One region of the Paenibacillus sp. EKM211P genome, then DNA from elsewhere that is predicted to be linked to it. Evidence: predicted binding sites of a transcription regulator. Region 1 holds the regulator's gene; the other holds the start of a gene.
The links. The regulator LexA, encoded in region 1, represses DNA repair genes until DNA is damaged. The targets are predictions, from matches to a motif close to CGAACATATGTTCG.
Positions count from the first base shown of each region.

Region 1 (16,311 bases):
CCTTATGTCGAGCGCCTAGACGAAATAGAACAACTTGATGCATTAAAGGACTTAGCTAATGTGTATAGGTCTTTGCGTAAATGGGATAAGGTTGATGAAATAGCGAGAAAAATGAGAGCTAAAGCGGAAATCCAATACACTTTGAAACATCAACAGAGCAGCCGAGAACGCACTGAGTCTACTAAGAAGCTAACTCGCCCCATGTTTGTGTACATTACCTATGCCGATTTATTGTGTGCAAGTGTCTGTGAAGCCCGAGGCGACTATCAACAAGCTTTACAATATACATACGCCTACACAGATTTGGATTGGGTCAAAGAGACTGACGAAGATACCCAATACTGGATTAGCTTGTTTCAGCATTGGGCAGAAGGTAATACTTATGTTAATAAACTTATGTCCGGAAACACTAGTGTGCTTCTAGACTTTGTTGAATATATAGGAACAACCGCCAATGAAAGTGAGAAGCTCTCAAAATTGTTGAACATTATTATAGTAGCTAACCGATACAATTTGGATATAGATGGTGTACTTACAAAATTTAAAATAGACATTGATGCCTCTACTCAACTCCCGACATCTACTGATATGTACACCCAACAAGTGGTACCTGACTATATTGCATTGTTTTGTTATGAAATGGCCTATTATAATTTAAATAGGAAGAAGTACAGTGATGGTTTTAAACAATTATTATGTGCAATGGTAAAAGCACATATACTAAACAATGAAACATATTTCATAAACTGTACAGGTCTCTTTGCACATTTCCAAGCATATGCGTCTCCAGAGACCAGAGAAGAGTATTTTAAACTATTAGAAAAGGTGTGGTTAGACAATGTTGAAAAAAATGGCACTGTTAATCGTTGCGAGTAGCTTTTTATTTTTTATAACTGGTCCCGTCCTGACGCAACATATTCAGATCCTTGTACAAATTGGAGGTGCTTAAGCACAAAACTCTGCTAGCCTTATGGTTAGCAGAGTTTTTTAGTTAAAGGAATTGTTACACTTTGCGCCGAATGAGTCGCTGAAGTGATCAGTTTTCAAGCATACATATAAATATTTTGATGGCACAAAGTTACTTCGACACACTTAGAATAGTAGATTTATTATGTAATCATTCCAATATTCTGAGAGGGGATATTATTACTGGTGATGAAACTGCAGAAGCAAACGGGAGAATAGACTACAAAAAATAGATTACTATAGAGAAAATAATATATTGTATGAAGCGACAAGAGTGACACAGGGCATACCGTAATCATATTGAAGCTGGGGCCGTGACCCAAAAGATCGTGTTACGCCGCCTGGAGTGTAAATAGATACTGTATGGAACACTGAGCCTCAGATTAAGCTGAGGCTTATTTTTATGTGTACCAATTTACGAACTTATCAGTGTGACTGATAACGCGTGGGCTATCAACGTTATAAAGAACGAAATCACAAAGCTGAATGGGTTCGCTGCTGCTTTTTGGTGACTCATTCCGTTCATTGATTTAGCAAAAGATATGCTTGTATGTAGTGCGGGGTTGGCATTATTGATGATTAATGCTTCATTCATTGCCGTCTTATCCCTTCATCAATCATTTCTTATGGAAGGAATCCCTTCTGTTCCAGCAAATCCTCTGTGACCTTCCACAGTTTTTGCTGCATCTTGGGATCTCCTCCAGGTGAGACTGGTTGAATAGATTTCCCAGTTCCGACGTTAAAGTATCCACCTGTTTTTTTATGATATTCCGGATCTACAATTAATCGGGTGATGATATCTGCTCCTCTTCGCGGATCTCCAAGATGAAGGATTTTCAACAATCGTTCTAATAGAGGGGCAAACCAAAGTTCTCGTCCCAATCCGGTAACATTGAATCCTGGATTTAGTGCATTTACGCTGATTCCCGTATCCGACCATCGTCTTGCCAGTTCAGCAGTGAACATAATATTCAATAATTTGGTCTTTCCATAGATGGGCGATGAGCCACGAGCGGTAAAGGCAGTTGTATCCGTTAAATCCTCGGGGAGCTTCAAAACTCCATGACGGCGTGAAGCTTCGGAGGCAACATTGACAACTCTGGCCTTGCCTACGTTCTGCAGGCACGGTTTTAGTGTATATGTTAACAGCCACGGCGATAAATAATTTATGGCAACCATTTCAGGAAACCCCTCGGGAGTGACGCGTTGCTCAAAAGCATGGATACCCGCATTGTTTAACAGCACATCAATATTAGAGTATGCGGCGGCTATCTCATCCCCGATTCGTTTAACATCCTTCAGTACCGATAAATCTCCATAAAAAAAGTCAACCTTCGCTGATGGGCTAACCAGCTCAATCTGTTTTCTTGTAGCTTCAGCACGTTCCCTACTCCTGGCAGTCAAAACAAGGTCAAAGCAGCCGCGTTTTCCCAATTCAACTGCGACTAGTTGTCCAAGACCACTGGTGGCACCTGTTATGACAACAGTAGTATTTTTAGACATCGTCATTTCTCCTTCATGTGTTACAATTTTATTGGAGTAGCCAATTCGGTGAGTTAGTACATTTGATTGACATATGTCCACTATAATAATTTGGTTGATATATGTCAATCAAATTTGACTTGTGGTTTTTTGAACGAGAGAAAGGTGATTGAAGATGAAATATAATGAAGTAAAAAATGAACCAAGGGAGAAATTGGAGATTGAGTTGGGCGAGCAGCTTAACGCACTTATCAGCGCTTCACACGCCCTGAATGTCAGAGCTGCTGCGAAATTTGACTCCTCCTTACAACCTGCCGCCTTCCATATTGTTCGTTGGCTGTATTCTTATGGCCCAACAAATGCCGCCACTTTAGCGGAATCAACTGCGATGGATCGAAGTTCAGTGAGTCGTCTTGTCAAACAGCTTGAGTCTTTGGGGTATTTGAACAGAGAGGCCTCCCGAAGTGATGGACGAGGAATTGTATTATCTCTTACTGAGCATGGACAGCAAAAATTAATTGATGCGCTTAAGGAGAAAGAGTCCGTTTTCTATGAACGAATTTCGGACTGGGAAGATGCTGAGCTTCATAATTTTAACCAAATGCTTAGGCAATTTAATGGACTCCATCGCCACGGAACACAACCTTAAGAAGTGACCCGCATATAAACACTTGCAAACAATATCGTCACTTTAAGATATCGGCTTTTATTTTTTCATAAGCAGTTTGGATATAGAGTAGAAGTGGATAATGAAATCTACCCGAATGTGTATTTTTTATGTCAGACAAAGCTCCCCTTACTTTGACAATCAATAAGCAGTATGTTTATGGATGATGATAAATAGGAAGGAAAGGATGAAAATAATGAGTATGAAATTAGGAAGGAAAACTACTTTATGTTTCTCCACAATTGCTCTCTTATTTTCAGTTTTGTCCCCGCTATCAGCCTCGGCAGATGTAGCAAGCGTCACCCATGACACCTATACAAACTCTTTAAATCAGGAATTAGTTTCATCTCAATTAGTAATTTTTAAAGATGACACAGCATATACAGATGTATCTATTGTCGGGAAAAGAGTGAAATTTTCGATTAGTGGTTTAGAAAACCCGTTTAACATTAATTATTACAATCGATTAGTCTGGACTAGTACTGATGAAGAACCAAATATAAAAAATATTCTGACAGTAAAAGTTGCGCCAAAGACAGGGTCGCTTTACAGTTCCAGCAACTATGAAAACCTTTCACTGATAAAACAAAAAATCAACTCTGACTCACCTGTATATGGATGGATTCAACTAGAATCCAAAGAGTGGGTTAAAGCAGGATCAGCTATAATCAAATATTAGAATGTGTAGTATAAGTAAATACTATAAATAAGCGAAATCCCCGCCGACCAGCTAAGGTAGTGGGGATTTTCAATATAAAATAAGACTTCATCAACTATTGACAGAGTCTTTTAGAAAATTGTTGAAAGTAGTGTTCTTAAGAAGGGAAAAGTGTTTCGAAATCTGGAAAAACGCCATCACTAAGCCAACGGGTAGGGCCTTCAAAACTTCCATCGAGTGTAGCGGTAGCATAATCTCCATTGGAGCCATACAAAGTAATAGAGATATTTTTTATTATTTGTATTTAATGTTATAAATGTGTAATGATTTTGTACATAGTTCATTAGTTGTGAAGAATATTCCTTACTTGTCTTTGTTTGTTACGATATGTTCATAAAAAGTTCACTTACATGAAAATTTGGTTGCAGCTAAAATAATCACATCCAAAAATGAAAGGTTGAATTAAATGCCAACAACTAAAAAGGAAAGCTTTTACTTTGGGGTTATTATGTGTTTTGGAATGGTCGTTATTATGACCTTCTATAATCTTTTGATTAACGGATTGATTGGAAAAATTAGCTTGATTACCATTGCTGTTGAATTTCTAATTGGATTTATTATAGCGCTCATTTTAGATTTATATATCGTGGGTCCTGTAGCAAAAAAAGTTGCTTTAAGTCTACCTTTTGATAAATCCAAAAAAATATTTTTAATTATCACGATTTCAACATGTATGGTGTTCGGAATGGCCTGTTCTATGTCTTTCTACGGTTTATTAACTTCAATTCTGAGTCAGGGTATTGGCGATCATTCATTATTTGAAGCATATTTAGAAATTTTTATAAAGAACTTTGTTGTGGCCTATCCATTACAATTATTGGTTATGGGTCCTGTTGTTCGAGCCTTGTTTATAAAGTTTATAAAGAAAAGCGGGCAAGTGGGACCTTATAAAAAAGTATTAAATTAAATAATAGAGCAAATCCATTGCAGCAATGTTAAGCTAATGAATGGTTTTACAGCTAGAAATGCTTAAGTTATGAAAATCGGATACAAGTTTGAGGAAGCTATAACTGGCGGGATTGGTAGTTTGGTGTATTATTTAACACAAAAAAAGCAGGAAGAATTCTTCCTGCTTTTTGCTTGAAAATAATTATTAACGTCTGCGTTGTCCATCATTCACGCTAAACAGATTAACAGCCAGTGCGTTACCTCTTGCACGCGCATTGGCTCTTTGGTTGGAACGGATGTTTAATCTTCTTCTTCTCAATTCACGGTTGCTGTGTCTTCTGCTCATAATATCACCTCCCTTCAAAGAAATGAAGGTACGGTTAAATCTTAATGATGTTTATGCTTACGCTTGGAAATTTTGATATTTAATGCGTTAGTTGCGAGTGCATTTCCGCTTCCTGTTTTAGCAGCTGCGGCTTGAAAGACTTTAACGACCAGATATCTGTTTTTCCCGATGCGATGCTTATACGTTTTAACTCTATTTCTGATCATCTGCATAACTCCTTTGCTTTAGGTCTGCTATATACATATGTCAATTGTGCTAGTAATGTATCAGCATAAATCTACTAAAGACAAAAAGAAGCTAGTACCTATGTTCCTAAATGTTTAACAAAAAAAGCTCATGCTAGCCTGCGTTCGCCTTCCCAACTTTACGTTATAGAGGAAGGCCACCGTAGGTTCATATGTGTCAAATTTCCATTTGTTTAGCTAATAAAAGTAAACAGTTTAAGATCAGAGTGGAACTATCTCGGATATGGGGCGGATATAATAGTAGAGACAATATAGGTTGCTGAAAAGGAAAGAATAGTTGGAGACAGATACATAGTAAATATAAAACCGGCTCGCCTAGGCGGCCGGTTTTATATTCGTGGTAGTATAACGGGGAAGAAAGCACGATAAATCAGTGGAAGTCCCGGAAGAGTCCAACAACCTTGCCCAATATGCTGACGTGTGTCAGTCGAAGTGGCTCAAAGGCTGGATTTTCAGGTTGAAGCCGGATATGATCTTTTTCTTTGTAAAAGGTTTTAACTGTAGCCTCGTCTTCATCTGTCATAGCTACTACAATGTCTCCGTTATCAGCGGTCTGCTGCTGACGCACGATTACATAGTCTCCGTTAGCAATACCAGCTTCAATCATGCTTTCGCCTACAACAGATAACATGAATATTTTATCCTCACCAACAAAGTGTTGGGGAAGAGGAAAGTAATCTTCAATATTTTCTGTCGCCGTAATAGGAAGACCAGCGGTTACTTTGCCGACGACGGGAACACGACTAATGGAGTAATTAATCAAGTTGCTGTTATCCGATTCGTCTTGACCGAGTAATTCAATAGCCCGTGGTTTCGTAGGATCGCGGCGAATGAGTCCTTTTTTCTCCAAACGATCCAAATGACCGTGAACCGTAGAACTGGAGGCCAATCCGACTGCCTCGCCTATTTCGCGCACAGAAGGGGGGTATCCCTTTAGACGCACTTCATTGCGGATAAATTCAAGAATGGCCTGCTGGCGGCTCGAAATCTTAGACATACCGTATCAACCCCATTTAGTAACGTTTGGGAAAATTATAGCATAGAACCTCCGTTCGTACAAACATAAGTTCTAAATAATCCCTAAAAATATTCACGAACTTTTGTTCTCTTTTCTATTGAACAAAACAAACGTTCGTGTTATATTGTGAAAAACATAAGAACAAACGTTTGGAGGACGCGGCCAATTATGAAATATAGCACTTATCAAAGTATTTTTCCGATGAATTTAGAGAATTTACAGGAGACCCGAAAAGAGGGTAAGGTACGTTTGTTACAGGCTCTTACCAATACTCTTTTACTCAAGCTTCTTATTCTAGTAATTATCGTTTGGGTTGCAGGGGCAGGTGTACTTACGGTTTTTGCAGCACCTCCAGTTTCCAATGAAGAAATGATTAAGCTGACTGTACAACCTGGAGATACGTTATGGAAGATTGCCGTGAATCATAAACCGGAACGAATGGATACACGGGTATATATTGAAGGAATTGTACGTATTAACGATTTGGAGGATCGGGGGGTGCAGGCAGGTCAGGTACTTAAGCTCCCACCCTTCTGATCTATAAGACTATAGAGCTTGTCAAGGAGCGCAATGAGGGAGCCTTGACAAGCTCTTTTCTACATGTCAAAGTGTATTATATCTTTGCTTTTATGGAGGGGACACAATTTGGATATAGACAGTTTGGTACAGCGCATTAATGAATTAGCGCGCAAAGCAAAAGCCGAAGGATTGACGGAAGAGGAAACCACGGAGCGCGCCAAGCTTCGGGAAATTTATTTAGGCAACATTCGCCGTAATTTTCGGCAGCAACTTGAAACCATTGAATTTGTGGACGATGATACGTCGAAGGGAAATGGCGGGCTGAAGCATTAATGTTGCTAAAGCCTGCATCATTTGCCTTTTGTTATTAGGTATCTTTCTTGGTATCTATATAGATCAGCTTTAAGGCAATTGTTTTAATGTAATATTTATTGGGAAGGGAATTGAGAGATGGCCCGATCATTTGAAAGAAAAGTACGTAAAAACACAGCGCATTTAAATAAAACGCGCAAGAAACAAGGCATTCAAACCATTAACGGCGCAGGTTCAGCAATGGACATTTTCCGTGGCCGTAATATTACTGTGCCAATCATGCTAGCTGGTCTTGCTGTATTGTACATGCTTATGAGTTACTTTTTGACTAAGACCGGCATGCGGGGAATGGATTGGCTGGTATTTGGCTTGTACTTGATGCTGGCTGTTATCTTCTTCATTCGCCGTCCTTATTTAAAAGTGGGAAAAGATACCCTTTATATGTTAAAAGGTGGCAGAGAACGGCCGATGACGGCAGGGGACATGAAAGCCATCAAAATTGAAAAGGGTTACGTTACCGTTGAAAGAAAAGGGAAGGGCGGTAATTTTATTTTCACAAAATCACTGGGACGCTATGATACAGATGCCATCGCAGAGCGCCTTGAAAAATTTGCACTATCCAATCAGATACAGGTAGATAAGAAATAACCGATTTAGCCTGTAGCTCTGTAAGTAAGGCCGTATGATGTTATTTTTCATATAACATGGTGCGGCCACTTGCTTAATATGGGCACACATAATGATCTGATTCGTGACCAAACAGACAAGCTTACATATACAGTGGAAAGAGAGTGGATAATTCGTATGACGATTCAGGCGATAATGTTTGATCTTGATGATACCCTTCTGTGGGATGAACGTAGTGTAGAAGAGGCATTTGATGCAGCATGTCAAACAGGCTCCCGAGAAACAGGCGCTGATCCGAAAACGCTGGAAGAAGCCGTACGCAAGGAAGCGCGCGCTTTGTATGAATCCTATGAAACCTTTAGTTTTACTCAAATGATTGGCATTAATCCGTTTGAAGGACTGTGGGCGAATTTTACAGCAGGTGAGCAACCTGAATTCCGCCAATTGGAACAGTTGGCTCCTGTTTATCGTAAGGAATCATGGCGCAGAGGGCTTCAGCAACTGGGGATAGATAATGAGGAGTTGGCGGAAAAGTTGGCTGCCCAATTTGCTTCGGAAAGACGTGCACGTCCACATGTATATGAAGAAACGTTTGAAATTCTGGATCAATTGAAGGGACAATACAAGCTGCTATTGCTGACAAATGGTTCCCCTGATCTACAACAGGAGAAGCTGGATGGAGTTCCTCAATTGGCTCCTTTTTTTGATCATGTTGTCATTTCAGGTTCTTTTGGTCGGGGCAAGCCTGATCCTTCTATATTCCAGCATGCTTTGGGACTTCTAGGAATTGAACCTGGACAAGCTTTAATGGTAGGAGATAAGCTGACGACTGATATTCAAGGGGCTTTGTCAGCTGGTGTACATTCGGTGTGGTTGAATCGGAACGATAAAACCAATACTACAGAGATCAAGCCGAAGTTCCAAATCAAGCATTTGTCTGAGTTGCATGGAATTATTCAATCTTTAAAGTAAATAATCTACAGTCTTCTAAACAAGTATAAAGAAAACTCCCTTCGCTCGATATGCTACAGAGCAGAGGGAGTTTTCTTATTGACACAATACATCGTAATTATGCTGTAGTGAATGTTGGATCTTCGAACGGTTCAGCAATCCATCCATTTTCTTCGATGAACAAGCGGACTGCGACGATCTTTTGATTTTCCATTAAAGTGAAGAAGTGCGGTGTATTTTCAGGAACAGAAATAACGTCGCCTGGTGAAAGCTCTACATTAAAATAGCCGATCTCTTCAGAGCCTTTAATGATAAAAATCCCTTTACCAGCAACAATGGCGCGGATTTCATCCTCGGTATGGGTGTGAATTTGCTCGAACTTGGCCAGCAGCTCCTCCAAATTCGGCGTTGCTTCAGATAAAGTGATGACGTCCCAGATTTTATATCCGCGACGTGCAGCTAAATCTTTGATTTCAGGTTCAAATGTTTTAAGAACAGCGGCTTTTTGATCATCTGTCAAAGTAAAGTTTTCTTGCAGCTCCCCTGGCAGCTTGGAAGCATCCCAGTGTTCATACAATACCTGGTAGCTCTCCAAAAATTCACGTACTCGCTCTTCACCACTAATTCGCTCATTCGTATTGCGTATAAAAATTTCTGCCATGCACAAATCCCTCTTTTCCACTTGGATTAATGTTGTATAAAGAATACCATGTCTTAACCAGTTGCACAATACAGGCTGAAGCATTTATATGGGAACGACTATAGTAATACGATACAGTTTAAAGACGTTCGTCTATAACGATGCATACTACAAAAATAGATCAGCTAAGTCGTTTGTAAAGAAGAATAGCCTGCATAAAACGTATGTTTTTACTTCAATCTATCTAAATGATACGGTTTCTGCTAAACTAGGATTTAACGTTTTGCGGGGGTGAAGAAATTTTGGATAAAGTTAGCTTGCAGGATGCGTTACAACGAAGAATACTCCTTCTTGATGGGGCTATGGGCACTATGATTCAGCAGGAAGACCTTTCTGCCGCTGATTTTGGTGGGGAAGAGTTAGAAGGCTGCAACGAGATGTTGGTCTTAACAAGACCGGATGTCATTCAAGGGATTCATGAAGCATACTTGGAGGCCGGAGCAGACCTGATTGAAACGAATACATTTGGAGCGACATCCGTCGTTTTGGCGGATTACGATATACCAGAACGTGCCCGTGAAATTAATCTGGTGGCGGCCAAACTGGCGCGTAACGCGGTGGATAAGTACAGCACTGCGGACAAGCCTCGTTTTGTTGTAGGAGCTATGGGTCCAACTACAAAAACCTTGTCTGTCACAGGCGGTGTTACATTTGTAGAGCTGATTGAAAGCTATCAGGAGCAGGCTTTGGCGCTTATTGAAGGTGGGGTAGATGTTCTTCTGTTGGAGACCTCACAGGATACGCTTAACGTTAAGGCAGGTAGCATTGGAATTCGTCAGGCTTTTGAGCAGACAGGGATTGAGCTTCCGTTAATGATTTCTGGCACGATTGAGCCGATGGGAACAACGTTGGCAGGACAAAACATCGAATCCTTCTGCATATCACTCGAACATTTACATCCAATCTCGATTGGACTGAATTGTGCTACAGGTCCAGAGTTTATGCGTGATCATATTCGTTCTTTGTCTGAAATGTCCTCTGCAGCTATTAGCTGTTATCCAAATGCGGGCTTGCCCGATGAAAATGGTCAATACCATGAATCGCCGGATTCATTAGCTCGTAAAATGGCTGCTTTCGCTGAAAAAGGCTGGTTGAATATTGCGGGAGGCTGTTGCGGTACTACTCCAGAGCATATAAGAGTAATGAGTGAAAGTATGGCGCAGTTTGAGCCTCGTCAGCTCGTAGGTCATCATCCTCCTGCCGTATCAGGCATTGAGCCAGTATATATTGAACAGGATAATCGTCCGTATATGGTTGGTGAGCGAACAAACGTTCTGGGTTCCCGGAAATTCAAGCGTTTGATCGTGGAAGGCAAATATGAAGAGGCGTCTGAAATTGCGCGCGCTCAGGTAAAAAGCGGAGCACATGTCATTGATATTTGTGTGCAAGATCCGGACCGTGATGAAATGATAGATATGGAAGCGTTCTTGAAACTGGTTGTAAACAAGGTGAAAGTACCATTGGTGATTGATACCACGGATATTAAAGTTATTGATAAAGCACTTCAATATTCGCAAGGTAAGGCAATTATTAACTCCATTAATTTGGAGGATGGTGAAGAGAAATTTGAGAAAATGGCTCCTATTATTCATAAATACGGCGCTGCTGTTGTTGTCGGAACGATTGATGAACGTGGACAGGCAATTGCGCGTGAGGATAAGCTCGAGGTAGCTAAGCGTTCTTATGATCTGTTGGTGAACCGTTACGGTCTGGCAGCGGAGGATATCATTTTTGATACGCTCGTATTCCCAGTAGGAACAGGGGATGAGCAATATATCGGTTCGGCTAAGGAAACGATTGAGGGCATACGTATCATTAAAGAAGCGCTTCCTGGGGTTCATACTATATTGGGCATTAGTAACGTATCCTTTGGCTTACCGGAAGCGGGTCGTGAAGTGCTCAATTCTGTCTATTTGTACGAATGCACCAAAGCGGGACTGGATTATGCAATTGTAAATACGGAGAAGCTTGAACGCTATGCATCGATCCCCGAGCATGAACGGAAATTGGCGGAAGACCTGATCTATAAAACAAATGACGATACGTTATCTGCATTTGTAGCAGCTTTCCGTAACAAGAAAGTGGAGAAAAAAGAGAAGATATCAAACCTTTCGCTCGAAGAACGGCTGGCTTCCTATGTAGTGGAGGGAAGTAAGGAGGGACTGATCCCGGATCTGGAGCAAGCGCTCGCTAAATATTCTTCTCTGGAGATTATTAACGGACCGCTAATGAAAGGGATGGAAGAAGTAGGACGTTTGTTTAACAACAACGAACTGATTGTTGCGGAGGTTCTACAAAGCGCTGAAGTAATGAAAGCATCCGTGGCTTATTTAGAGCCGTTCATGGAGAAGAATGAGTCCTCAGTAAAAGGTAAAATTTTGTTGGCTACGGTTAAAGGTGATGTGCATGATATAGGTAAGAATTTGGTGGAGATTATTCTATCCAACAATGGTTACCATATTGTAAATCTGGGTATAAAAGTACCACCAGAACGCATCATTGAGGCTTATCGTGAAGAAAAGGCTGACATGATCGGCCTGTCCGGTTTGCTTGTTAAATCGGCACAACAAATGGTGCTAACCGCGCAGGATTTGAAAAATGCGAACATTGATATTCCAATAATGGTTGGTGGAGCTGCCTTAACGCGTAAGTTTACTAAAAATCGTATTCGTCCTGAGTATGATGGGCTGGTAGCCTATGCGAAAGATGCTATGGATGGACTGGATATTGCCAATAAGCTTATGGACCCTGAGTCCCGTAAAAAAATGGCCGAGGACATGAAGGCTGAGCAGGAGGCGGAAGCGGCAACGGTCGTGGAGGTCAAGCCGCTCCCTAAGCTAACTCGGGCTGTACGTTCTAACATTGCTCAGGATTTGCCCGTCTATATCCCGCCGGATACGGATCGCCATGTACTGCGTAACTACCCACTGAATTATATTCTGCCTTATGTGAATATGCAGATGCTAATGGGGCATCATCTTGGCTTAAAAGGCAATGTTGAGCAACTGCTAGCTTCGGGGGATCCGAAAGCGATTCAGTTGAAGGAAACCGTAGACAGCATCATGTTTGAAGCTGTTACAGACGGAATTATTCAGGCGAGTGCTATGTATCGGTTCTTCCCAGCTCAGTCCCAAGGAAACCAAATTCTAATCTATGATCCATCGGATGTAAGCAAGGTACTGCACACATTTACGTTTCCACGTCAGCAGGTAGAGCCTTATCTATGTCTGGCTGATTTTTTGAAATCAGTGGAATCAGGGGTTATGGACTATGTAGGTTTTATGGTTGTTACCGCTGGTCATGGCATTCAGAAGCTATCTACCCAATGGAAAGACAACGGAGATTATCTGCGCTCACATGCACTTCAAGCGGTAGCGCTCGAAGTGGCAGAAGGGTTAGCAGAACGGCTTCACCATATTATCAGGGATAGCTGGGGTTTCCCGGACCCTGCCGATATGACGATGAAACAGCGGCACGGCGCCAGATATCAAGGTATACGGGTATCCTTTGGCTATCCGGCATGTCCGGATCTGGAGGATCAGGGACCGTTGTTCCAATTGTTAAAACCTGAGGACATTGGCGTTGAGCTAACGGAAGGGTTTATGATGGAACCGGAGGCTTCAGTATCAGCCATGGTGTTCAGCCACCCTCAGGCGCAGTATTTTAACGTCGAAAAGGTTTAACACCTTTATCAGATGGGATAGCAAAAACCCTCCGAGCTTCGGAGGTTTTTTGCTGGTCAGCAGGAAGAAGGTAAATGTCATGGAATTATATTTTCTCGGTACAAATGCAGGGGTACCTACAATTCAGCGAAATGTAACGTCCATTGCTCTTCGTTTACTGGAGGAACGAAGAAGCATGTGGTTGTTTGACTGCGGTGAAGGCACTCAACAGGAGGTATTGCGTTCGCCGCTCAAGCTGAGCAGACTTGAAAAAATATTTATCACTCATTTGCATGGGGATCATCTTTTTGGTCTGCCGGGTCTTTTGTCGAGCAGGGCATATCAGGGAGGTACGGCACCTCTGACGGTATATGGACCGCCTGGTCTTCAGCAATATATTGAGCTATCTTTAGGGATCAGCCAATCTCGTATCAATTACCCACTACATATTGTGGAGCATACGGGCGGGGTTCTGTTCGATGACGGTCAATTTCGGGTGGAATCAGCTTTGTTGGATCATCGGATCGACAGTTATGGCTACCGAATTGTAGAGATGGATAAGCCCGGTAAGCTTAACCAAGAACTGTTGGAGCGATACGGGATCAAGCCTGGCCCAGTGTACGGTAAATTAAAGCGTGGAGAAAGTGTGGAAGTAGAGGGTGGAGTTATTCTGCATCCTCAGGATGTATTGGGTTCACCTAAAAAAGGGCGGATCGTCACTATTTTAGGTGACACGAGACCTTGTCCGAATACAGTAGTGCTGGCACGAGATGCAACTGTCGTCGTTCATGAAGCCACATTTCTGCATGATCTGGCGGATACGGCGTACGAGTATCATCATAGTACGGCGCTTCAGGCAGCGGAAGCTGCCAAAGCCGCAGGCGCAGGGCAGTTAATTATGACGCATTTTAGTTCTAGGTATAAAGATCAAGAGCAGCTTCAGCCTTTGCTGGAGGAAGCGCGAAGCCTATTCCCCAATTCATTGCTTGCGGAGCAGCATGTGTTGTTACCGGTACCTGATATCGGTCAATAAATGATTGGAGAGAAGATATGTGCATAGGTGCCGGGGCTTGCTCCGGTGCTTTTCTTTTTCCTAGAAATTATTTTCCGGGAAAGCGCAGGATGCGACAAGAGGTGAAACGGGCATTAGTATGGGATGAACGAATTTGTTCTACCACATATGGAGGCATGTCATATTGGAGCTTCTATATATCGAATTTAAAGGATTTAGTTGCTTGAGTACGCCCAGGAAATACAGGGAATTTCCTTTGAAGACGTAGCATCTTCGATGAGATTCGACGAAGAAATGATCTTATGCTATGTGGAAGCGACGGCTTTTAGCGAGGGATGACGCTATTTTGGATGGTTTACCAGCAATACATGGACTTCATAAGCATTTTTGACTTAAGATAGATGAGAGGAATGGAAATGACCGATTATTTAATGCCCTAAGTCATTCAGGTGGTTAAATAAAAAGGAGAATACCATTCATGGGGTGAATTATTATTTTCAATGTTATGATGTATGAAATGAAGCGGGGGAGGGGATTGCGATAAAATCGTTACTAATTGATCTGGATGGAACACTTTATCATGGAAATCGGATGATCAAGGGTGCGGATCTGTTCATTTCGCGATTGCGTTCAGAGCATATACCTTATGCATATGTCACCAACAATGCTTCACGCACACCCGAATCGGTGGCCGAGCATTTGATTGGTATGGGAATTGAAGCAGCTAGTCATGAAGTATATACTTCAGCGTTAGCAGCTGCACAATATGTTGCACAGCAAAGCCCTGGAGCTCATGTATATTGTATTGGTGAAACGGGATTACGCGAGGCACTCACAGGGGCTGGCTTGCAGCTTGTTCAGAATCATCCTGATTATGTGGTACAGGGGATAGATCGTCAATTTACATATGAAACGCTGGCAGCTGCCATGCGTTGGATTCGTGAGGGAGCTACATTTATTTTGACAAATCCGGATCTACAATTGCCTTCGCATGACGGGCTTATACCAGGTGCAGGTACCATTGGAGCTGCCATTGAAGCTGCTTCACAGGTCAAACCGGTCGTCATCGGCAAGCCTTCAAGCGTGCTAATGAATTATGCACTAAATCGCTTGAACATTAGAGCGGATGAAGCTCTGGTTGTGGGCGATAATATGCTTACAGATATTGCGGCAGGTGCAGCAGCAGGTTGTAAAACAGCTCTGATTCTGACGGGTGTGACGACTCGCGCTAATATGGATGAACATATTCGTGCCGTTGGAGTAAAACCTGACCTGATGTTTGAAAGTTTGGACGAACTGCAGGAATGGATGCAAAAAGAGCTGAAATCATAAAAGGATATGACTTAGAAATATATGAGAATTCAAAGCTATGAGCTACGAAAGGAAAGATGTTGATATGCCGGAACTTCCTGAAATGGAAAACTACAGAATCTTATTATCAAAACAAATTTTGGACATTCCGATTACTGGAGTGGCGGTTAGCCGTGAAAAGTCCATTAATACTGAAGTGGAAACCTTTAAGAAGCAATTGCTGGGTGCGACCGTTGTATATTTAGAGCGTCGGGGCAAGCATTTGATTTTTCATTTAAATACGGGTAAACGGCTTGTGCTTCATCTCATGTTGGGAGGATTGTTGTATCTGGGAACGGAGGAGCAACGTCCAGACCGTACGGTTCAGATCGAATTGGATTTTAGCGGAGCGAAGCTTTATTTTATCGGACTGCGCTTAGGTTATCTGCACTTGCTGACGGCTAAAGAAACAGATGAAGCTTTGTCAGACCTGGGACCTGATCCGTTAGACCGTCGTATGACATTGGAAAATTTTACAGCACGTCTAAAAGGGCGACGGGGAATTTTGAAAACAACACTGGTAAACCAGCAGGTTTTTTCGGGGATTGGCAATTGCTATTCGGACGAAATTGCATATATCGCCGGATTTACACCGGGTTCCAAGGTGCAAAATATTGTGCAATCCCCAGAAAAAGTGGAGAAGCTATATCATGCTACTCAATCCGTACTTCGTGAAGCTACTGCGGAGGGCGGTTATATGGAAATGCCTCTAATGGAGGGAGACACGCTCACAGGTGGCTTTGATCATCAGTGTCGAGTATATGACCGTGAAGGAGAAGAATCTCCAAGCGGTGGGAAAATTGTAAGAGTCGAGCTGGCGGGGAAAAAAGCATTTTATTGCCCGGTGC
Region 1 covers NZ_JAAMNS010000016.1:29,533-45,843, forward strand. The annotation lists gene G9G57_RS20050 (helix-turn-helix transcriptional regulator) at 1-876, shown strand, start outside; gene G9G57_RS20055 (SDR family NAD(P)-dependent oxidoreductase) at 1,591-2,469, opposite strand; gene G9G57_RS20060 (MarR family winged helix-turn-helix transcriptional regulator) at 2,624-3,097, shown strand; gene G9G57_RS20065 (hypothetical protein) at 3,312-3,794, shown strand; gene G9G57_RS20070 (DUF2798 domain-containing protein) at 4,240-4,740, shown strand; gene G9G57_RS20075 (hypothetical protein) at 4,927-5,067, opposite strand; gene G9G57_RS20080 (hypothetical protein) at 5,109-5,273, opposite strand; gene lexA (transcriptional repressor LexA) at 5,683-6,309, opposite strand; gene G9G57_RS20090 (LysM peptidoglycan-binding domain-containing protein) at 6,499-6,867, shown strand; gene G9G57_RS20095 (DUF896 domain-containing protein) at 6,976-7,182, shown strand; gene G9G57_RS20100 (hypothetical protein) at 7,300-7,809, shown strand; gene G9G57_RS20105 (HAD family hydrolase) at 7,966-8,760, shown strand; gene G9G57_RS20110 (1,2-dihydroxy-3-keto-5-methylthiopentene dioxygenase) at 8,858-9,400, opposite strand; gene metH (methionine synthase) at 9,682-13,122, shown strand; gene rnz (ribonuclease Z) at 13,202-14,134, shown strand; gene G9G57_RS20125 (HAD-IIA family hydrolase) at 14,705-15,445, shown strand; gene G9G57_RS20130 (Fpg/Nei family DNA glycosylase) at 15,510-16,311, shown strand, end outside.

Region 2 (16,311 bases), on a different contig from region 1:
CTGTGTTTTCTATGCCTGGCTCCCGCGGAGCCGTTCGTTTGGCAATGGAACGCATTATTGTCCCTGAACTGCGACATGTGATGAGAGAAATTTATAAATAAGCTCCTATTCCACACATGCGCCGACACAAAAAGGCACCCCATATTTGAATGAGGTGCCTTTTCACATTATTCTTTTTCTTCAACTTCGGGCTGCATGTAGCTATCAATCAGCCTTTGCTTCAGCTCCCATACCTTCTCGCTAAGATTAACACGATAAATTTCAGGATTCAGCTTCCGCAAATATTCTGGCCAAAACAGTTTCAACTGTGAAGCATGATAGGCACGAATTTCATCCAGTTCGGGAAGCTCGTATACCTTCTGTCCATTTATAAAAATAGGTTCAAGCATCGGTACAGCTTCGTAATTTTCAACATACTTCTTCATATATGGATGCAAAGGGTTAAACAGCTTCAGGCGCTTACCATTGCGCGGACGTTCTTCATCCGGGAAAGAAATGTAATCAGCTACAGCTCTCCCTTTCTTCTTATCCACAATGCGGTATACATCCTTTTTGCCTGGTGTAGATACTTTTTCCGGGTTACCCGAGATCTTAATCGTCGGCAGCATTTCACCGTCTACTTCCCGCTCAACCAGCTTGTACACTCCGCCTAATGAAGGTTGATCTGAAGCCGTAATCAGCTGTGTTCCTACACCCCATACATCAATACGTGCACCTTGGGCTTTTAGATTGAAAATCGTATTTTCATCCAAATCGTTGGAAGCAACAATTTGTACGTAATCCAAACCTTCGGCATCCAGCATTTCCCGGGCCTGAATAGATAGATAAGCCAAATCACCGCTATCCAAACGGATGGCATTCATACGCTTGCCTTGACTCTCCAGCATCTTTGCTGTCCGAATCGCATGAGGAACACCGCTCTCCAGCGTGTCAAAGGTATCTACCAGCAATGTAACCTGATCTGGCAAAACCTTCGCATACACGTCAAACGCCTCTTGCTCCGTCATAAAGGTTTGTACCCATGAATGGGCATGTGTTCCTTTTGTCGGAATCCCAAAATGTTCGCCTGCCAGCATATTAGAAGTCGCATCGAAACCTGCAACATAAGCTGCACGCGCTCCCCAAATGGCTGCATCTGCCTCCTGCGCACGCCGTGTACCAAATTCGAGCAGTGTATCGTCACTGGCCACCTGCTTGATACGCGATGCTTTTGTCGCAATGAGTGTCTGGTAATTCATAAAATTCAACAACGCCGTCTCGACAAGCTGCGTTTCCATAATTGTTCCTTCAACACGGACCAGAGGCTCATTTGGAAAAACAAGCGCCCCTTCTTTCATCGAATGGACCGTTCCGCCAAACTTAAACTGGCGCAATGCCTCCATGAACATGGGATCGTACTTTTCCTCCTGCTCTGACAGATAGCGAATGTCCTCTTCTGTAAACCGCAAATTTGAGATGTAATTCACAATGCGTTCCAGACCAGCGAACACGGCATATCCATTACCGAAAGGGAGCTTACGAAAATACGCCTCGAACACAGCTTTACGTTGGTGACTTCCGTTCACCCAATGGGCGTACATCATATTAATCTGATATTTATCTGTATGTAATGCGAGGCTCGTTGACTTCATCGTATCATCCTCTCTGACTGTCCCTGGTCCCTGGCTTGGTGACGGCATACCGTCTTATCTGCCCAGATTCAGCAATATCCGGCTCTAATTTGTTATCGGACATTGGTGCACAATCGTTCAGTTATTTTACTTCTTCTGGAGCAAAAGCGTATCTTCAGCCGACCGCACCGTGGCTCCAAGACTTCCCTCAAAATGGCCCAAAGCCCAATCATGTCCCGCCTGATTAAAGCTCGCCACAGCGTCCTTGTATACGGTAATAGCAAAACCTTTGTTGTAAGCATCTACAGCTGTATGCAGCACACATATATCTGTACACACACCAATCAAATGAACTTCCAGAATCCCGCGTTCGCGCAACCTGAGTTCCAGATCCGTACCAGCAAAAGCACTGTACCGTGTTTTATCCAACCAATAGATACGATCACTTTGTTGCTTATGAAGGCTATGGAGTTTACCATACAATTGTCGTCCGTTGGTTCCACGTATATTATGTGGAGGAAACAGCTTACTCTCCGGGTGATAGAGGTCGTTCTCCTCATGTAAATCCACAGCCATGACAACAAAGTCCCCTTGATCCACGTAGGCCTGCGTAATAGCTGTGATCCGTTCATCTAGCTCAATTGCAGGTTGCCCCACAGGCAGACTACCGTCCACAAAATCTTTCGTGTAATCAATAACAATCAGTGCCTTCATCGTACAGTCAGCTCCTTATCATCAAAGTGAGGTTGTACGCTCTATGCGTGACCTATTCCAATAAAAGTTACGTATAGATAGATAAACGCGGTACTCTATCACTAAAGCGATACAACTGGGCCGGTCTTTGTGAATACTGATTGGAACTGAGCGGTTTGCCATTCTCATCCCGCACCTCTTCCAGTATTCCCTGTCTGCTACGAGTCGATGTTATTTTGCGAATAAAATTCGGCTCTTCGAAATCCGGTACGACGCTCTGAATCACCTGATACAATTCACCCAGTGTAAAATGTGGTGGTAAAAACTGCTTGGCTATCGTTGTCTGAAGCATCTGCAACTGAATTTTGCGATAAGCATCAACTATGATATCCCGGTGATCGAACGCCAGCTCCAATTCCTCCAACGCTTCTCTGATCGTAAATAATCCAACCTCAGAAGCATCATCAGCCGCCTGACGCTGCTCTAGCATCCATTCCTCTACCAGTGCAAAAAACGCATGCGATATAATCCACCCACGCGGATCACGACCTGGTCCACTATATACGCCCAAATACTCCAGATGCCCGCCATCTACACCCGTTTCCTCTAACAGTTCCCGCTTGGCCGCTCCATATATGGATTCATCTTCTTGACAAAACCCTCCAGGCAACGCCCAGCGTCCCGCAAACGGCCAACTACGGCGCTTGATGAGCATTACTTTCAGCTCACGAATCGGCAATGTTTTTGTTACCGTCTTGCGCTCACGCTTCGTTAAAGTAAACATTACGATATCCGCCGGAGCACCATCCGGGGTACGGTATTTCTTAATGTTATAAGACGCCTTCTGCGCCTCTTCGTTTATACGATTGCTATCCATTGGCATCACCATATTATATCGTTTTGATAAATTCATTATGACATAATAAAAAAATTTGTCAAGCGTCAGGCCTTGCCTGAATCACTTGCTTGTTGACGCAATACTCGGAAGGTTGCTGTAGCTGTACAACCGAGCGTACCTTCACTATCCCTCACTTCTGCCTGAGTGGTTATGGTGCGGCCTGCCTGATGAACAATCCGTGCCTTAACCTCCAGCCGTCCTTGTCTCATGGCTGACAAGAAATGAACGTTCAGATTCGTTGTTACACATGAATCCATATTTCGTGAAGCCATACTGACCATCCCCATCGCCTGATCCATCAAAGTTGTGAGCACCCCCCCATGTACAATCCCCATCACATTGGTATGGTGTTGTTTGGCCTCCAAAGCGATATGTGCCTCGTTAGCATCAGCTGTAATCAGCTCACATCCTAAGTACTCCCAAAAAGTATTTTCTTCACCCTCTAGCATCTTACGCAACTTACCATTCCCTCGCTTTCATCCCATCTATGATGTCCCAATTCTTTTGGTATCTCATGAACATTTACAATGAGTAATTGCTTTCGAAAAAAAGGCGTGGAAGCTAAGCCTCCACACCATAAATCTTATTCTAGTCACTGCAATTCGAGGAGGAAGTAGTCTTTCCCTCTTCTACGTTCACCTTTTCAGCAACCGTATCACGGATGGCCGTGATCACCATCTGCAGCAGCTCATTAATTTCTACCTGACTCTGCTGAAACTCCGTTACAATTGGAATACCGTCAAGCTCCTCCTGTAGCTCTTGAAGTTCAGCCTCTATTTTGGCAATCATTTTTTGATTTTTTAAAGATTCAAATGCTACGATTTCCTTTTGCTTCTTCTTCATCGTTGCAATCAGTTGCTGGATGCGCTCATGATCCTGAATCTTTTCTTCTGCTTTCCGAAACACCTGTACTTCCTCACTGCTGCCCAGAATACCCGCCAACTCTTTGGCCTTTGCCAATATCATATCGCGATTGACCAAATGATCATGCTGGCGCGCCGCCGATTGAAGTTCTGTTTGTTGCAACCGCTCCTCTGTCATTGTCCATCGCTCCTTTTCTCACTTAGATGGTCTTGCATGCAGCCCTTTAATCAGACCGCATGCAGGCCGCTAGACTATTCTTTTTATCCGTTAACCGCTACTGGCGTTTGAACCAAGTCACCTTTAATGTAGAAGGTCATAGGCTCTGTAATTTTTACTTGGACAAAGGAACCAATCAGGTCCTTAGAACCTTCAAAATGAACCAGCTTATTGGAACGAGTCCGACCAGCAAGCACTTTGCTGTCATTTTTACTCTCGCCTTCCACCAGCACTTCAACCACCTCGCCACGCAATCGACTATTAAAGCGAAGGCTGTTTTGATTCACAGCAATGTTCAGACGCCGGAGACGCTCTTTTTTGACCGACATAGGCACATTATCTTCCATCGAAGCCGCTGGCGTACCTTCACGTGGTGAATAAATAAATGTGTAGGCAAAGTCATAGCCCACTTCACGCACCAGAGATAGTGTATCTTCGAACTGTTCGTCTGTTTCACCCGGGAAACCTACGATAATATCTGTTGTCAGAGAAACATGCGGAACAGCCGCTTTTATCTTCGCTGCCAGCTCCAAAACACGCTCACGAGTATATTTTCGGTTCATTTTCTTCAATATATCCGTATTACCGGATTGTACAGGCAGATGAATATGCTCCACCAGATTGCCGCCCTTACCAAGCACTTCAACCAAATGGTCGTCAAAATCACGCGGATGTGAGGTCGTAAAACGTACACGCGGAATATTGATTTTGCGCATATCATCCATCAGATCCCCGAATCTGTAATTCATATCTTTTAAATCCTTGCCATAGGCATTGACATTCTGACCCAGCAGGGTAATCTCTTTAAATCCTTGACGGGCCAAATCCCGTACCTCAGCAATAACATCCTCTGGCCGACGACTTCTTTCCTTACCACGTGTGAAAGGAACGATGCAATAAGTGCAAAACTTATCACAGCCATACATGATGTTTACCCAAGCCCGCATACCCTCACGCTTCTTCGGCAGGTTTTCGATAATGTCGCCCTCCTTGGACCACACTTCAACCACCATTTCTTTGCTAAAGAGGGCTTCCTTGACAAGCTGAGGCAAACGATGAATATTATGGGTACCAAAGATCATATCAACAAAACCGTGTTTTTGCATAATCCGATTCACAACATTCTCTTCCTGCGACATGCAGCCACACACACCGAGCAGCAGTCCCGGCTTTTCTGTTTTGAGATGCTTGAGGTGACCCAGCTCACCAAACACTTTATCTTCTGCATTTTCACGGATAGCGCAAGTGTTCAATAAAATGATATCTGCTTCCTTCCGATCCTCGGTTGCCTGGTAGCCCATTTGCTCCAGCAAGCCTTTGATGGTTTCAGAATCATGCTCATTCATCTGGCAACCGAATGTATATACGATATAATGCTTGCCTTCACCGATATGCTTTAGCTCATCCGGGACTGCATTATCATACAATACCTGGACGTCCTCTTTACCACGCTGTTTTTCTTTTCTATGGTTCGGCTCCGCCATAATGTTGATTTCACGTCCACGAATACGAATCTTTTTGCTATGCTCATCTTCAGAAATAATCTTCGCATCCGAGAAATCAAAATATTTGGAGTAATCTTTTGTTTCCTTAGCCATTCGCTGGTCACTCCTTACACCATCTATTTCACGAGCTCATTTGTGATTTTACTGTATCTTTAGGCATTGGTTATTTTATTTTAGCTCCAAAAAAACCTTTGAAAAAGGCATTACACTAAATTATAGCATGATTTATAGACCATAGCCATAGATCATCCCCGGATACGATTCAGATGCAGTGTGATGCTAAAGTTTTTATGTTTATAGGTAAGGATTTGTGTATGTATAGCATATAAAAAAAGTCCGACTCTTTTGCAAGAATCGGACTTTTACAACTTGTGTATCAAATACGTGTATTAGTCTACGATTTCAGCAGTGTCACCGTTTTTCACACCGGCTCCGTTCGCTTCATCCGTGTCAATATGCATATCCAAAGCAAAAGAATCGGACACACGTGCAAGAACATTTTCAAATACAAGGCCACGTTCGCCGCCTACACGTACTTTCAGCAGCTGCTTGTCTTTAATGTCCCACTTAGCTGCATCAGATGTATGGAAATGAATATGACGGGCTGCTACAATAACGCCCTCTTGCAGTTCCACTTCACCAGCTGGTCCTTTTACTGTAATTCCTGGTGTACCATCAATACTACCAGATTCGCGTACAGGTGCCTTTACACCAATTGCAAAGGAATCTGTGCGAGAGATTTCCAGTTGAGAAGCGGGACGAGCAGGTCCCAAAATGCGAACCTTATCAAATTGGCCCTTAGGACCAATTACAGCTACCGTTTCATTTGCAGCAAATTGTCCTGGTTGGGACAAAGGTTTAAATTCAGTCAATTGATAGCCTGCTCCGAACAAAATTTCAATATGCTCTTGAGTCAGGTGAATATGACGGGCGGAAACGCCGACAGGTACGATTTTAGTCATCGTGTGGTCACTCCTTTTTCTCTATACAATACTTTACACATCTATGCTATTATACTCCTATTTCGACAAGAAAGAAAAGGATAGCACATAAAGTTCCCTTTTTCGCCCTAACCAGCCATACATATCGTCCCTATAAAACTTGGATCAAACCGTCATTTTAGCAAACAGAAGAAAGAAAAGCATGATCGCAGCTACGATGAGATGAGGAACTACAATAAATATATTCAGAATAAACAGGACACAGAGAATTCCAGTTAAGAAAAGAATGACTCTGAGACGAGGTTTAAGGTGACTTAATCTGTACTGATGGAATACCAGCAAAACTGACAAAAAATAAATAAAAACAGAAGCAAAAGTAAAGCAAAGTACAAAAGTATAGGCTGCTTGCCCCAAAAATAAGAGCTGTATGGAAGCCGCAAGCATGCTAAGAGAAAGATAAATAAACAAATGACCATAAATAATAGTCTGTCCTGCTGTTTGTTTTGATTTGTCTACGCGCTTCTCTATATTCTCAAAATATTGCCACCAGATTGCAATGACTAGCACAAATGTCAAAGCAGCAAATACAATGGAGGAGACTGTGAAATGATCGGATTGTAAAACAGAAAGTATACTTATCACTGATTCTCCAAGCAGGATTAAAGTAAACTGTGCAAATCGCTCCAAAAGATGCTCTGTATGGATAGGTGTGATCACCAGCTTTTTACGACCGATCAAAGGAACGAGGATATCCACCGCAATGCCAGTATATAAGATCAAATATCGAAGCCACGAGTCGAAGAAAAGGGAGCAGCTAGAGATGACTATCCCAACCCAAAGATAGGTTCCAAAAAAACGAGCTGTCTCCTGTTTATGAGCTGTTTCTTTGGAGGCCGAAAGCAAATATTGAACGACAGTCAAACCTCTTAAACCAATATAGCCAACAAAAAAAGATGCATAGTACGCATCAAAATCTACATTAAGGCTGGCAGTCATGATTAACACAAAAAATAATTGCAGGATCATAAACATTCGATGCGTTATACTGTCTTGACCAAAACGATTGTTATAGACAGTTTGCCCCACCCATGCCCACCAGATCGGAATAAAAATCAAAATAAACTTCTCTAAATTATGCCAACCAACACTGCCATGCTCAACATGTAGTAAAACATGAGTCGCCTTGGACACAGCTGCTACAAACAATAAATCATAAAAGAGTTCAAGCCAGGTAACCTTTTTTATCAACATGATGTAACGGAGCTCCCCTCTTGTATGGCGGTATAGCATTGTGCTGTCAGGCTCGCTCCTACGTATGTCCAATTTCGGAAAGCGTTATTTTAGCCCCATGCAATCCTCGGATGCTCCAATTATTTCGTAATCGTTCTCGCTTTGTCAAGAAAATGCTCAGCCGAAAGCAACTGCTATATTAAGCTATTTTAAGAAGACATTTTAGATGGCAGATTCGTTCGCAAATAGTCCAGTGCATGTTCTCCCAGCCATCCCTTGACCAGCTCCTCAGAGTAATGCTTCAGCAGTAGTTCTGCAAAAGCCGGATATTTCCCTGCGTGCTCCAGTCCTCGCACATGGGCCTCGATACCATCAAAATCAGAGCCAAACATCAAATGTCTTTCGCCACCTAATGAACAAATGTGCTCAATGTGCGGTAGCAGGTCCTCAGCGTGCACTGTACCCTGCTCTTTCAGAAACATCGTAACAAAGGTCAATCCAATTCGTCCGTTACGGGCGATCAGTGCCCGAATCTGTTCATCTCGCAAGTTGCGGGGATGGGCACATTTCGCAAAGGCGTTCGAATGCGAGGCGATGGGCGGTAAGGCCGCTTCCTCCATCACTTCCCAGAATCCTTGTACGGACAAGTGTGATACATCTAGCAGCAGTCCCATACTATTACAGCGATGAACCAAATCACGTCCCTTGCGGGTCAAGCCGCCTTCTCTAAGCTCCATAATACCGTCAGCAGCCCAATTTGCATAATTCCATGTCAGACCGATCAATCGTATTCCCATGGCATAGCATACATCCGCATAAAACGGATTTCCTTCCAGCGCATCTACCCCTTCGAGTGAGAGTAACGCCCAAGGTGGCTCTGTACGATTCGTCCCACTCTCATACCCATTCGTCATCTTCCCTGCTTGCTTCTCTACGCCTGTATGCTGTACTTGCTCCACTTGACGTATAGCGGACGTATTTTTGAGTGCTGCCAAGTCCTCTCTCCACAGTAGAGGTTTTAACCCGCCTGAGCTAGAGGTAACATGCTGCCTGAACAGTTCAATTTGACGAACCACATGCTCAAATCTTGGCGTGCCCAATACCTGTGATATATAAATAGCGAACGTTTGCAATCTTACGTTGCCTTCTAGCAAACGCTCTTTTGTGACATCAAGTGATGAATGACTGAAATCCACCTGCGAATCAAGCTGCATTTTACATAACACATCACAGTGCAGGTCAACAACTGGCCAATTCGCTTCAAACTTATCATTCATGCACCATACCTCCATTGGATTAAAGCCCACAAATTTATTTTGAAAACCATAATAACTAAACCACAAAGCAAAAAAGCCCGTTTACAAAACGTAAACAGGCTCAGGCAACTTCCATTTATTATCTTGGTTCTACAATCAATTTGATTGCAGTCCGATCTTCTCCGTCAATAACAATGTCTGTAAAAGCAGGAATACAAATCAAATCCACTCCGCTTGGTGCGACAAATCCCCGGGCAATGGCTACCGCTTTAATGGCTTGGTTTAGTGCACCCGCTCCAATCGCCTGTAATTCTGCATTTCCGCGTTCACGCAGTACTCCTGCGAGTGCGCCTGCAACTGAATTGGGATTGGATTTTGCTGATACTTTTAATACATCCATAGTAAGTACCTCCCCTGGGAATGATGATGGTTTGATTCCACTATTAGATGTTATTCGAGGGTCAGCAAAAAATTCCTGCTTTTTGGTGACAGTTTTCCTTATTCTTTCCTTAAGTAGCTCACAACAAAGTTAATCCATCCGCCATTCGTCTTCTTTAAGCCTGATTTTCTCAATTTTGCGGGCTTTTCCATCGTGATCATTGAGCTCTACACTGATGGCATGAAAGTGCCATTTGCCCATGTCCACTTGAAAGCGTACCGGAAGCTGGGTCTGAAATTTCTGTAATACAGCCTCTTTCTGCATACCAAGCACGCCCTCATAAGGACCTACCATTCCCGCATCTGTCTGATACGCCGTTCCTTGTGGCAAAATCGTATCGTCATTACTTTGTACGTGTGTATGTGTCCCTACCACGATGGATGCACGTCCATCCAGATGCCAACCCATAGCAATTTTTTCGGAGGTGGCTTCAGCGTGAAAGTCTACTAGAATATGTTTATGCTTTTTGCGGAGCTCGTCTACAATGTCATCCGCTGCACGAAATGGACAGTCAATAGCCGGCAAGAAGGTTCTACCTTGCAGATTAACAATGGCTAGTTCCTTCCCCCCACCTTTTACCACAGTATAACCCCGGCCTGGTGTACCTGGTGGAAAGTTAGCGGGACGGATGATCCGCGGCTCATCATCTATAAAATCAAATATTTCCTTATTGTCCCATGTATGATTCCCCATCGTAATCCCATGAACGCCCCAATCAAAGAACTCTCTGGCGATGGCTTGAGTAATCCCTCTTCCCGAAGCTGCATTTTCTCCGTTCACGATAATAACATGCGGGTTGTATTTTGATTTTAGCGAAGGGAGATTCTCCCTCAGTGCCTTTCTGCCTACACTGCCGACGATGTCTCCAATAAATAATACGTTGATAGAAAACCCTCCCTAGTCTGCCTTACATAATGAAAAGTGGCCCTACAAACAGCGGCCACTTTTCATTGAAATGCTTTTATTTTGCGTATTCTACCGCACGAGTCTCGCGAATAACGGTAACCTTAATATGTCCTGGATAATCCAGTTCATTCTCAATCGTTTTCGTTATATCGCGAGCCAGTCGGAATGCTTCCGCATCATCAATTTTCTCTGGCTGTACCATGACACGAACCTCGCGTCCAGCTTGAATTGCGTATGATTTTTCAACGCCTTCAAAAGATTCGGAGATGCGCTCGAGCTTCTCAAGACGACGGATGTACGTCTCTAGCGTTTCACGCCGTGCTCCTGGTCTTGCTGCTGACAGGGCATCTGCCGCTCCAACCAGCATGGCGATCACTGAAGTCGCTTCGCAGTCGCCGTGATGTGAAGCAATGCTGTTGATAACGACCGGGTGTTCCTTGTACTTCTTCGCCAGCTCCACGCCAATTTCAACGTGTGATCCTTCCACTTCGTGATCCAGCGCCTTCCCGATGTCATGCAGCAAACCTGCTCGTCTTGCCAGTACAACGTCCTCGCCCAGTTCCCCGGCCATCAGACCTGTCAAGTATGCAACTTCCATCGAGTGCTTCAATACGTTCTGTCCATAACTCGTACGGAACTTGAGACGTCCCAAGATCTTGATCAAATCCGGATGCAAGCTATGCACACCCACTTCAAAGGTGGCCTGTTCACCATACTCACGGATTCGTTCGTCCACCTCTTTACGGGATTTTTCCACCATCTCTTCAATACGAGCCGGATGTATCCGTCCGTCCGCTACGAGCTTCTCGAGTGCAGTACGCGCAATCTCTCTACGAATCGGATCAAATCCGGACAATATAACAGCTTCCGGCGTATCATCAATAATGAGGTCGATTCCTGTAAGGGTTTCAAGTGCACGGATGTTACGGCCTTCGCGTCCGATAATCCGGCCTTTCATTTCTTCATTCGGCAATGTCACAACAGAAACCGTCGTTTCTGCTACATGATCTGCCGCACAGCGTTGGATGGCCAGTGTGATGATTTCACGAGACTTTTTATCCGCTTCTTCTTTGGCCTGCTGTTCAATTTCCTTAATCATCTGAGCTGTTTCATGACGAACTTCCTGCTCTACGTTGGTCAGAATAATACTTCTTGCATCCTCCATCGTAAGATTAGAAATACGCTCCAACTCAGTTACCTGGCTCTTGTAAATCAAATCAATTTGCTGCTGGGTTTCATCGATTCGTTTCTCTTTGTTGGCCACTTGTTCTTCTTTGCGTTCCAGCGATTCCAATTTTTTATCCAGCGATTCTTCTTTTTGCAGCAATCTTCGTTCCTGTCGTTGAATTTCATTACGACGTTCACGAGTTTCTTTTTCAGCTTCGGCACGGATGCGATGAATTTCATCTTTCGCTTCCAATACCGTTTCCTTCTTCAGCGCTTCTGCCTCTTTTTTCGCGTTCTCCACGATTTGCGCGGCAGCCTCTTCCGCACTGGAGATCTTAGCTTCTGCAATAGATTTGCGAATAAAATAACCAATCCCGAACCCAAAGAATAACGCGGCTACAGCAACGAGAACGAACCAGATCGCAGTCATCATACTGTTCACCTCCCCGTTGGTTCCTCCAAGGCATTCCTTGGGACTTTTTGAAATTGTCACATTTACTTTGATCGTCAAACTAAGATAACGACACAAGGTCGCTTCATTTCATATGCACATGCTTTCACACGTACAATTCCGCCTGGCATAGCGGCATCACTTGTTATTTGGCGATGAGAACTTTACTGTGGATTCCGCTTTTTTGGAAGGAAAAAGGGCACTCCACAAATATCGTTTCATATATATTTTATTATTTGACAAATGGCATTGTCAAGGGAATGCAAACATTAGTAGACTACCGTGCAGCTGTCCATATAATAACCGGCTTATCTAGCCAAAGGTTCAGCTACCGTTTTGCAACTTATTCCTCCCAATGCAGAAATTCTTCGTCTTCGAATGCTCCGTCTTGCTCGGCCGCACTGAGATGATTGACCACGCGGCGTGTCATATCCCCTGAATAGCCGCGTCTCATAAGAAACGGGAATGTTTTCCTTTTTTTATCCATTATATCACCACGTACCTGATTCCATTTCTTACGTCCAACTGACAATGCACTCTCCCACTCCTCATTGTCGGTGATCTCACTTAATGCTTCCCCGATAGAAGCTTTAGAGATGCCCTTCTGACGAAGTTCTTGCCTGATCCACATCTTACCCTTACGTTGGCTTGTTATACGCTGTCTTGCCCACTGACGGGCGTATAAATCATCATCTACAAGCTTCTCCCTTTGCAATCGTACCAGTATCTCATCAATAACAGCCTGATCCACTTCCTTTTGCGCTAAACGCTGGGCAATTTCCTGACGTGTACGAGGCTTTTGCCCCAAATAGCGCAGCGCATGTACATAAGCCTGTTGTTTTTCATCTGCCAGAACGATATCTTCTAGTTCTTTTTTGACGAATGACGTTCCTTTGAACATGTTGTACTTGATCATTACATCTTCCAATACAGACAGTGAATATGGACCAAAATGAATGATGTATCTTCCACGGTTGCGTCTCTGCCCCTGCTCCACTCTAGTAATCATCAATTCCACATGATCTGGAAAAAGAGAAATCCCTTGCTGTTTATCTTCTTCCGAAGTGTATTCATCTTTATCGTCCAACTGCACTAGTTTCCCTCACTTTGAAATTCACGAAAGCAGCCTATGATCACCTGCTACGCAAAAGTTAGATTCTGCTGACAAAGCAGACTTTATTTGATGCAAAAATGCCCTGCACACCTGTGCAGGGCATCAGAATTATGCTATTCAAACGGACTGTACCATAATCCCTGGCTACAGTTCACATGACAGATCAAAAGCGAAGTCTCAGGCAAGCTTATTCAAGCTCCAGCAATTCCTGTTCTTCCTTGGCCTCCTGCGCCAACTCTTCTTCTGTCGGTGGAGCAATTGTTGTAATCAAATTACTGGCCACCCGGATTTTTTGCTCAATCGTACTAGCAATGTTCGGATTTTCCTTCAAAAATTGCTTTGCATTCTCACGTCCCTGACCAAGGCGCTCGCCTTCGTAGGAATACCAAGCTCCGCTCTTGTCGACAATGTCATGCTCCGTACCGATGTCAATCAAGCTTCCTTCTTTGGAAATACCCTCACCGTACATAATATCCACTTCGGCCTGACGGAAAGGAGGCGCAACTTTGTTCTTCACGACTTTAATACGTGTGCGGTTACCCACGATGTCGTTACCCATTTTCAAGCTTTCGATACGACGAACATCCAAACGTACCGTAGAGTAAAACTTCAAAGCACGTCCACCTGGTGTAGTTTCAGGGTTACCGAACATAACACCTACTTTTTCACGGAGCTGGTTGATAAAAATAGCAATGGTTTTCGATTTATTAATGGCTCCAGACAGCTTACGTAATGCCTGTGACATCAAACGCGCTTGAAGACCGACATGGGAATCTCCCATTTCGCCTTCAATCTCTGCCTTCGGTACAAGTGCCGCTACAGAGTCTATGACGATAATATCCACTGCCCCACTACGCACAAGAGCTTCGGCAATCTCCAATGCCTGCTCACCTGTATCTGGTTGCGATAGTAACAACTCATCAATATTGACACCCAGCTTGCTCGCATACGACGGATCAAGCGCATGCTCGGCATCGATAAAGGCGGCTTGTCCGCCTGTTTTTTGCACCTCTGCGATAGCATGAAGAGCTACTGTCGTTTTACCGGATGATTCCGGTCCATATACTTCAATAATCCGGCCTCTTGGAAAGCCGCCCGTTCCTAACGCAATATCCAAAGCAATCGAACCACTGGGGATTGTTTCCACTTGCATGTGGGTAGACTCACCCAACTTCATAATGGAACCTTTACCAAATTGCTTTTCTATTTGACGGAGCGCCATATCCAGCGCAGCACGACGATCTGACAATAAACTCACATCCTTCATTGTTTGTACTTTAATAATACCTTGTTTTGACACGCTTGCCAAGCATTTTTTCGAACATACATTCGTTTTTTTATTTCCCACAACTCTCTTCTATAATTAAACCTTTCTCATAAAACGAAAAAAGAACCGCTGGCAAAAAGCTTTGCAACGGTTCTTCCGATAAGAAGATTATATCATGAATATCTATCTAAAACAACTCATCGATAATTAAGAGAGTTTCTCGTTCTCTACCAATCGACGCCACAATCTGTACAAGATAGCTTTGACGGATCGCAAACGGATGGTCTCACGGTTACCGCTTAAATTTAGCTCATATGCCTCCGTTTCCTTGTCACGCTGAGCAATACCAATATATACCAGACCGACTGGCTTCCGCTCGGAATATCCGGGCCCAGCTACACCAGTAACGGAAAGTCCGAAATCACTGTCCATAATCATTCTTGCCTGCTCTGCAAGCACAAGGGCTACTTCCTTACTCACTGCGCCTGGCGCATGGTCGCCTTCCAAATAATCATAGGGCACATTGAGCAATTTCATCTTCATTTCATTGGAATAACACACGATTCCACCTTGAAACATAACAGCACTGCCAGGTATAGAAGTGATGTGTTCCATCAGCATACCGCCTGTACAGCTTTCCGCCGCACTCACAGTGAGTCCGCGTTTGGCCATTAAATCTACAATCACCTTCTCCAGCGTAACATCTTCACTTGCATACATATATTCGGAAAGACGTTGTTGAATTTGTACTTCCGTGGCAGTCAGCTTAATTAAAGCTTCACTCTCACTGGCCGCCTTGGTGGATATACGGATCGTAACTTCCCCTTCCTTGGCATAAGGAGCAATCGTGGGGTCCGTCTGGGATTGGATCAGATCTAGCAAGCGAGTTTCAAGAGCTGACTCACCGATCCCTGCAAATTTTAGCATTTTCGAATAAATCGGCATCTCCTCACCGCTCAATGCCTGCTGAAGCAACCATGGTTTGGCATGATTTGCAAACATAGGTTTAAGCTCCTTAGGCGGTCCGGGCAAAACCACATAAAATTTACCGTCCTGTGCAATTGCATCCCCTATAGCTAAACCTGTCTCATTTTCAAGCGGAGTGGCTCCTTCAATAGAAAGCGCCTGCCGGCGGTTATTCTCGGTCATTTCGACCCCGCGGTTCCGGAAAAACTGATCAAGCTTGTCCATGGCAAGACGATCTATCTGCAATTTCCGCCCCAATACAGCCGCTATCGCATCTTTTGTCAAATCGTCCTGAGTTGGTCCCAGCCCACCAGAAAACAAAATAATATCCGCACGCTTCTGAGCAAGTCGTACCGCTTCCTGAAGTCGATCCATGTTATCGCCAACTACAGTCTGAAAATATACATCAATTCCGATTGTAGCTAGCTCTTGTGATAAATATTGGGCATTTGTATTTACTATTTGTCCAAGTAATAACTCTGTTCCTACTGCAATGATTTCAGCTTTCATCAATTCGTCCTCCTATGATGCATATATTGTGGGAATTATGTAAAGAAACAGCAATAAGTTAAGTCCCTATTGCTGTTTCCATAAGATTTATCCTGTTACACTTTAGAGGAGCTCAGCAAATGGATATTCTTTACAAAGTAATCAATACCCGAATAAATGGTGATTAACACAGCTGCCCATATCGCTATTAAATCAAACGGAATACCCAGAAAAACAAACGGGAAATTATTAATGAGCAGTGCTACAATAGCAACGATCTGGATGATCGTCTTTAATTT
Region 2 covers NZ_JAAMNS010000017.1:34,141-50,451, forward strand. The annotation lists gene G9G57_RS20760 (MogA/MoaB family molybdenum cofactor biosynthesis protein) at 1-101, shown strand, start outside; gene G9G57_RS20765 (nicotinate phosphoribosyltransferase) at 168-1,631, opposite strand; gene G9G57_RS20770 (cysteine hydrolase family protein) at 1,758-2,324, opposite strand; gene G9G57_RS20775 (NUDIX domain-containing protein) at 2,392-3,180, opposite strand; gene G9G57_RS20780 (PaaI family thioesterase) at 3,246-3,650, opposite strand; gene G9G57_RS20785 (RicAFT regulatory complex protein RicA family protein) at 3,790-4,242, opposite strand; gene miaB (tRNA (N6-isopentenyl adenosine(37)-C2)-methylthiotransferase MiaB) at 4,326-5,879, opposite strand; gene pduL (phosphate propanoyltransferase) at 6,176-6,748, opposite strand; gene G9G57_RS20800 (low temperature requirement protein A) at 6,893-7,978, opposite strand; gene G9G57_RS20805 (dipeptidase) at 8,167-9,234, opposite strand; gene G9G57_RS20810 (stage V sporulation protein S) at 9,353-9,613, opposite strand; gene G9G57_RS20815 (TIGR00282 family metallophosphoesterase) at 9,743-10,537, opposite strand; gene rny (ribonuclease Y) at 10,614-12,158, opposite strand; gene G9G57_RS20825 (regulatory protein RecX) at 12,520-13,269, opposite strand; gene recA (recombinase RecA) at 13,478-14,539, opposite strand; gene G9G57_RS20835 (competence/damage-inducible protein A) at 14,765-16,033, opposite strand; gene pgsA (CDP-diacylglycerol--glycerol-3-phosphate 3-phosphatidyltransferase) at 16,129-16,311, opposite strand, start outside.
Region 2: the regulator LexA is predicted to act here: its motif matches at 14,609-14,622, upstream of recA (recombinase RecA).